2 regions of the Mesorhizobium sp. ESP7-2 genome follow, and region 2 is predicted to be linked to the other one. Evidence: predicted binding sites of a transcription regulator. Region 2 holds the regulator's gene; the other holds the start of a gene.

Region 1 (3,419 bases), on a different contig from region 2:
CGCAGCACGCCTTCGACGTTGTCGCTTGCCTCGAAGCCGAAATGCTCGTCAATCTTCCGATCCATGTCCTTGGGGGTAAGCATCATCTTGGTTCTCATTGTTCGCGGGAATGATGCCGCGGCATCGGCGCGGCGGCGGATTCGCAGTCTTACTTCGTGACGAGCTTGTCGCCGGCCAGACGGGCCTCCGGCGACAGGAAATACATGTGAATGTCGTAGTGCGGAATTTCGTAGCCATGGTGGCCGTTTGGCTCGAACCCGATATCGATGTGATTGATGGGAGGCTGCCGCTTGCCGTCAAACCAAGGCACGAGCTTGTTGTGGGAGACGCCTTCGGCGAAATCCTTCTGTGAAATCATGTACTCCATGCAGGTGATGTGGCCCTCGATCACACAGTAGATGGGTCCGAAGGGCAGATTGGCCGGGTTCGCCCAATGCTCGCCCATGCCGGGCACATAGGGTGAAATCTGCACCACGCCGGCAGGCAGGACCCGGGTTCTCGGCAGTTGACTAAGTTCGGCCTTCAACGATCCGGCAGACGCGCCGCTCGCGGCGCCCATGGCGAGCCCAATTGGCAGCGTCGCTACGAGCAACATTCGAAGGATCGGCCCAGGGGGCGTCCAGCGATGATGTTCAGAGGCATCGGAATGAAATGCTCGGGTCGAAAACATGTGGTTTGATCCTTGGGTGAGACTGAACGATGGCACCTCATAATGAGATTTCTGTCTCATTGAAATAATAATCTTATTAGGAGACGATGGTTTTGACATGCCGGAACACTGGACGCGGGTCGGCCGCGGCAGCTATCGCTCCGGCGAGGGCTGGGATGTTGATCTGATCTCACCTGAACGCAGCGTGGCGGACGGACTTCGTTCAGGGCCCGGGACAGATGGTGGCGCGGGTTCGCACGATGGCTTCAGGCCTCGTGACGGCCGATGTCCGACTGATGAATCGCGCCGGGCGGCATGCAGATCGTCGGCCTGCCCGACAAGGCGGTGACTGCGAGCGCGGACAGGCGGCGCTCCAGGCATCGGCGGCGGACCTGCCCAAGGAAGGCAGCCGTTACCACCTGCCGACCGCGCTCGGCCTGGAGCCTACATCCTACTATGCCTTGGCATACTGCTCGGCACTCATGACTTCGATGCAGACGAAGCGCTCGTTGCCTTCCACCCAGGCGTCGTGGCCCGGCGGAATCGTATAGGACGTGCCTTGCCCAAACGTTTTCTGGGTTCCGTCATTCATTTTGATGGTGATGGTTCCCGAGACGACGTAGCCGACATGCGAAACCTGACAACTGTCGGTCTTGACCACCGGCTTCACGCATTCGGACCATTTCCAGCCCGGCTCCATGTTGAGCCGGCCCAACGTATAGCCGGGAAGGCGCACCACTTCGACGCGCGTCTTGTCCGGCGTGCGAACTTCATCCGGGCTGTTGTGAGACTTGGACGCAAATTTGCTGACTTCCACACCGGCCATGTCATCCTCCCTGTACTCGACGCGGAGCCTGACGTTGCGATTGTCGGAACCGCGACGGATTCATATCCCATTTGGAGCCGGCATACAATTATAAGCAGTTGCTAAAATATATACTGACCGTGCCCGCTCCTCTCCTCTGCGGCGCCGGGTCGAATGGCCTGTTTTCATTTTGTCTTAACCATGTTCCGCTTTCTGCAACCGCATACAAACGCTGTGCAACCCGGGCGGTTACAGGTTCCGAAGATGTTCCGGGTTTGATCGGGGGGCCAATGGAACCCTTGCGTGGGGGCAAACCGAGGGCGAGAGGAGGGCTAGCCTTTCCCACAACATCCGTCCTTTTTGTTCTTGTATTGTTCTTGCCTAAGCCTGAAATCTGTGGTTGTCTTGCGTTGACGTCGCTCGCGGCCTGTTCACAAGGCCCGCGGCGAGCCGGCATCGGGGGCAGAAAATGGTGGCGCGGGTTCGTACGGTCGCTTTCCAGGGCATCGAGGCCGTGCCGGTCGACGTGCAGGTGATGATCGCGCCCGGCAAGGTCAACATGCACATCGTCGGCCTGCCGGACAAGGCGGTGGCCGAGAGCCGCGAACGGGTCCAGGCGGCCCTGCACGCGTCGGGCCTGTCGATGCCATCGAAGAAAGTAACGATCAATTTGGCGCCCGCCGACTTGCCCAAGGAAGGCAGCCATTACGATCTGCCGATCGCACTCGGGCTGATGGCGGCTCTCGGCGCCATTCCGGGCGACATGCTGGCCGGCTATGTCGTGCTCGGCGAACTGTCGCTCGACGGCACCATTACGGCGGTCGCCGGCGCCTTGCCCGCTGCGATCGGTGCCAATGCCGAGGGCAAGGGCCTGATCTGCCCGTTCGCGTGCGGACCGGAAGCGGCCTGGGCGGGGCGGGAATTCGACATTCTGGCGCCGCGCAGCCTGATTGCCATCGCCAACCATTTCCGCGGCACGCAGGTGCTGTCGCGCCCCGAGGCCGGTATCCGCGCCTCGGCGCGCGACCTGCCCGACCTTGCCGACATCAAGGGCCAGGAGACGGCGAAGCGCGCGCTGGAAGTGGCGGCCGCCGGCGGCCACAATCTCCTGATGATCGGTCCGCCCGGTTCCGGCAAATCGATGCTTGCGCAGCGTCTGCCGTCGATCCTGCCGCCGCTGGCGCCGAAGGAATTGCTCGAGGTTTCGATGATCGCCTCGGTGGCTGGCGAGCTCGGCGAAGGCAAGCTGACCGACCGGCGGCCGTTCCGCGCCCCGCACCATTCGGCCTCGATGGCGGCAATGGTGGGCGGCGGCATACGCGCGCGGCCGGGCGAGGTGTCGCTCGCCCATCACGGCGTGCTGTTCCTCGACGAGTTCCCCGAATTCACGCCGCAGACGCTCGATGCGCTGCGCCAGCCGCTGGAGACCGGCGACTGCATGATCGCGCGCGCCAACCACCGCGTCACCTATCCGGCACGCATCCAGCTGGTGGCGGCGATGAACCCCTGCCGCTGCGGCATGGCCGGCGAGCCGGGCTATCGCTGCCTGCGCGGCGAGCGCTGCCGCACCGATTATCAGGCGCGCATCTCAGGCCCGCTGCTCGACCGCATCGATCTCAGGATCGAAGTGCCGGCGGTCTCGGCCAGCGACCTGATCCGGCCCGACCGGGCGGAGAAGAGCGCCGAAGTTGCACTCCGCGTCGGCCGCGCGCGCACCCTCCAGCGCGAGCGCTTCGAACGGCTCGGCGTCAACAGCGCCACCACCAACGCGCATTGCTCTCCCGCGGTCATCGAGGCGATCGCCATGCCGGACGCCGCCGGCCTGTCGCTGCTCAAGGACGCCAGCGAAAAACTCGCCTTTTCCGCACGGGCCTACCACCGGGTGCTGAAAGTCGCGCGCACGCTCGCCGACCTCGACGCCAGCGAGGCCGTCGGCCGCATCCATCTGGCCGAAGCGATTTCTTA
Region 2 (3,419 bases):
CGGCGATCGCCGTCATCCTGGTTTCCCCGCACGAGGTCGTCGGCCCGAGCTTCCAGATGTCGTTCGCTGCGACAGCGGCCTTGGTAGGCGCCTATGCCGGCTGGGCCGACCACCATGCGGGAAAGACGAGGCCACCGCCGCCAAAGCGATCCCTGCCCGGGTTCCTGACGCGAAAGTTCCTCTTGGCGACAGGTGGATTGGCCGTGACATCCATCATCGCCGGCAGCGCAACGGCGCTGTTTGCCATCTGGCATTTCCAGCGGGTGTCGCCGCTCAGCCTGTTCGCCAATCTGGCCGTCATGCCGATCGTATCGGTTGTGATGTTCCTGGCTGTCGCCAGCGCGTTGCTGATGCCGTTCGGGTTGGATTGGCCGGCTCTCTACCTCATGGGCAAGGGCCTGACGGCGATGATCGCCGTATCGGCGTGGATATCGGAGCGCTCTCCGATCGATGGGGTCGGGCTGATCTCGCAGCAATCCGTGCTGCTGGTCACCGTCGCGCTGGTCATCGCGACGATGGCGACGACCTGGCTGCGGCTTGCCGCGCTGCCATTCGCGCTTGCCGGCCTGTTGACCGTGTCGCACACGCGCACGCCCGATGTGCTGATCTCGGAAGATGCGCGGCTGGTCGCATTGCCGATCGGCAATGGCGAACTGGCCGTCAACCGGGAACGTCCGAACGAATTCGCAGCCGAAAACTGGAAACGCGCCCTGGTCTCAGAATCAATCGTCAAACCGGAAATGTTCGACAAGACGGACGGGCAATTCGACATCGCTAGTCCCACCGACCTGCCGCAGGGATCGCCGTTCTATTGCCGCGAAGGCCTGTGTCTTGCCAGGCACCCATCCGGCGCAATCATCGCCTATGTCGAGGATCGCAAGAACACCTGGAAGGCCTGCGCCTTCGCCGACCTGATCGTCGTCAATGACGCTACCGCCTATGACGCCTGCCACAATCCGCTGGTTCTCGTCGTCACGAAACGGCAACTCGCCCGCAAGGGGAGTGCCGCCGTCTTCTTCGATCCCCAGTCGGCCACGAGCCCGGCTGCGATCGAATTCGCCGTCGACGGACCATACCGGCCCTGGCACGAGCAGCGAAAATTCTCACGCGAGGCGAGGGGGCTGCCGCCCTATAAAAAGCCTGACAAACCTGATGGCAAACCGGTTCAGTAGCGTCTTATCAGCCCGACCAGCTTGCCCTGCACCTTGACCCTGTCTGGCCCGAAGATGCGTGTTTCGTAGGCTGGATTGGCGGCTTCGAGCGCGATCGAAGCGCCCTTGCGGCGAAACCGCTTCAGCGTTGCTTCCTCCTCATCGACCAGCGCCACGATGATTTCGCCCGGACTTGCCGTATCGGCATTGCGGATGATGACCGTGTCGCCGTCGAAGATACCGGCCTCGATCATCGAGTCGCCCTTGACCTCCAGCGCATAGTGCTCGCCGCCCATGATCATGTCCGGCGGCACCGAAATCGAATGCGTCTGATGCTGGATGGCATCGATCGGCACACCGGCGGCGATACGGCCCATGACCGGGATGGACACGGCTGAAACCGCATCGTCGTCGTTACCGGCCGCGGGCAGGCGAGAAGGCGCCGCCGCCGGCCTGATCTGGCGGCCGAGACCGCCTTGGCCAAGGCTGCCCTGGATGACGCTTGGCGAGAACTTCTTCGCCGCATTGAGGCCCGGCGCGATCGAGTCCGGCAGCCGCAGCACTTCCAGCGCGCGCGCCCGGTTGGGCAGCCGGCGAATGAAGCCGCGTTCCTCCAACGCCGTGATCAGGCGATGGATCCCCGACTTGGAGGCAAGATCGAGCGCTTCCTTCATCTCGTCGAAAGAGGGCGGTATCCCGCTTTCCTTGAGCCGTTCGTGGATGAACATCAGCAGTTCATGTTGCTTGCGTGTCAGCATGGCGGCCCCCAAGGCAGTGAACGAAGGTCTGAACCAGAATCGAAAAACAAACCCAGAACAAACACTATCTGTTCCAGTTGTGTTCCGCAACCGTTTAAAGTTTAATGAATTTGTTAAGGCGTCTGAAGTTTTTTGCCCGCGACAGCGGACGGCAATCGACCCTTTCCGCCGTCGGCAAGGACATTGAAATCGTGTTGGTTAATGGGCTGTGGCCCATCCTCCGCCGAGGCTTGGCATCAGTCTTTTTGAGGGCTTTTCCGGGGATGGATCGTAAAAATTATGGATCCATTATTCGCGGAACGAAACGAAACCAAAACGCCAACGATTGTAGCTTCGGGGCAGCGACGGATCCAGGCGTCCGGCCGGCTCCGATCAAGTGCGTGCGAACAGGCGTCGCGGAAGCGCTGAAGTCATCCGGCGACAGCTTTCAAGCTGCCGGCGCGGGCGGCGTACTCGGTCGCGCCGCTGTCTTCGCTGTGGACATAGACATGCAGGGTGTAGCCGATATGCGCAGTCATCAGCGCCTTGGCCCGCTCGACGTCACGATCGAGTGCCGCTTCCATGATCGCGGTATGGTGTTCGATCGCAATCGCTTCACGCAGTGCCTCCATCGCCTCTTCATAGCCATTCTTGAGGCCAGCCGCGGCCCGCAATGTCGGCGCCAGACCAAGAAAGCGATGATGCCGGCGCAGCTGATCCGAGATTGTCGAGCGGAAACGCAGCAGCCAATCGCATGTGGCGGCGCTCAGCAGCGCCGCATGGAAAGCCTCGTGGTTCTCGTCCCATTTGTCGACGGCCGCATCCGAGGGATCGTCGACCGCGGTCTTGCAGCGGGAGAGCCGGTAGTGGGCGGTGACGACAGCATCCTCCCACTCCTTGCCGCCTTTCTCCATCGATTCGAGGAATAGGGGGATCTCGACCACCATCCTGGCGCGCGCCAGGTCCTCCAGTTCGGCCCGCGATACCGGAGCCACGGTAAAGCCGCGATTGCTGATGGCGGTGACAAGGCGTTCGGCCTCGAGCCGCGACAAGGCTTCTCGCAACGGCGTCCAGCCGACGCCATAGGTACCGCGCAGCACACTCAGCTTGAGCGGGGCGCCGGGCATGAGGCGCGTGGTCAGGATATCGCGCCGCAACAGCTGATAGGCTGCCTCCGTCTTTGTGGAGCTGGTTTGATCCTGCATCGCGGTCCATCCGTCGTCTGGCAGTGAAAAATTATATATGATGTGGGGGCGTGGCAAGAATTATATATAATATTTGACACGGGCCGGCGGACTGACCATGATCGCCGCAGTAGCCGCGCTCCAAGCGGCGCTGATCAAATCTGGGAGGAAATGATGTTGAAGTCGAAATCCGCTTGGTTGTCGGGTTTGTTCCTGGCCGGCGCATTGATTGTGAGCGCGGGTACTGCCGCTGCCGATCAGATACGCATCGGCATTGCCAATTTCGGCGAGCATCCGCAGCTCAACGCCGCTATAGCCGGCTTCAAGAAGGCGCTGACGGATAATGG

What was found. Region 2 encodes LexA, which represses DNA repair genes until DNA is damaged. Its sites were predicted from a motif close to TGTTCNNNNTGTGTTCNG; they were not measured.
Region 1: the regulator LexA is predicted to act here: its motif matches at 1,816-1,833, upstream of LB543_RS23760 (YifB family Mg chelatase-like AAA ATPase).

Annotation. Positions count from the first base shown of each region.
Region 1 covers NZ_JAIUGQ010000030.1:2,982-6,400, reverse strand. Annotated here, with positions in the region: gene LB543_RS23775 (ester cyclase) at 1-86, opposite strand, end outside; gene LB543_RS23770 (hypothetical protein) at 149-595, opposite strand; gene LB543_RS23765 (cupin domain-containing protein) at 1,104-1,475, opposite strand; gene LB543_RS23760 (YifB family Mg chelatase-like AAA ATPase) at 1,924-3,419, shown strand, end outside.
Region 2 covers NZ_JAIUGQ010000003.1:32,101-35,519, reverse strand. Annotated here, with positions in the region: gene LB543_RS04200 (ComEC/Rec2 family competence protein) at 1-1,172, shown strand, start outside; gene lexA (transcriptional repressor LexA) at 1,166-1,909, opposite strand; gene LB543_RS04190 (GntR family transcriptional regulator) at 2,320-3,093, opposite strand; gene LB543_RS04185 (ABC transporter substrate-binding protein) at 3,247-3,419, shown strand, end outside.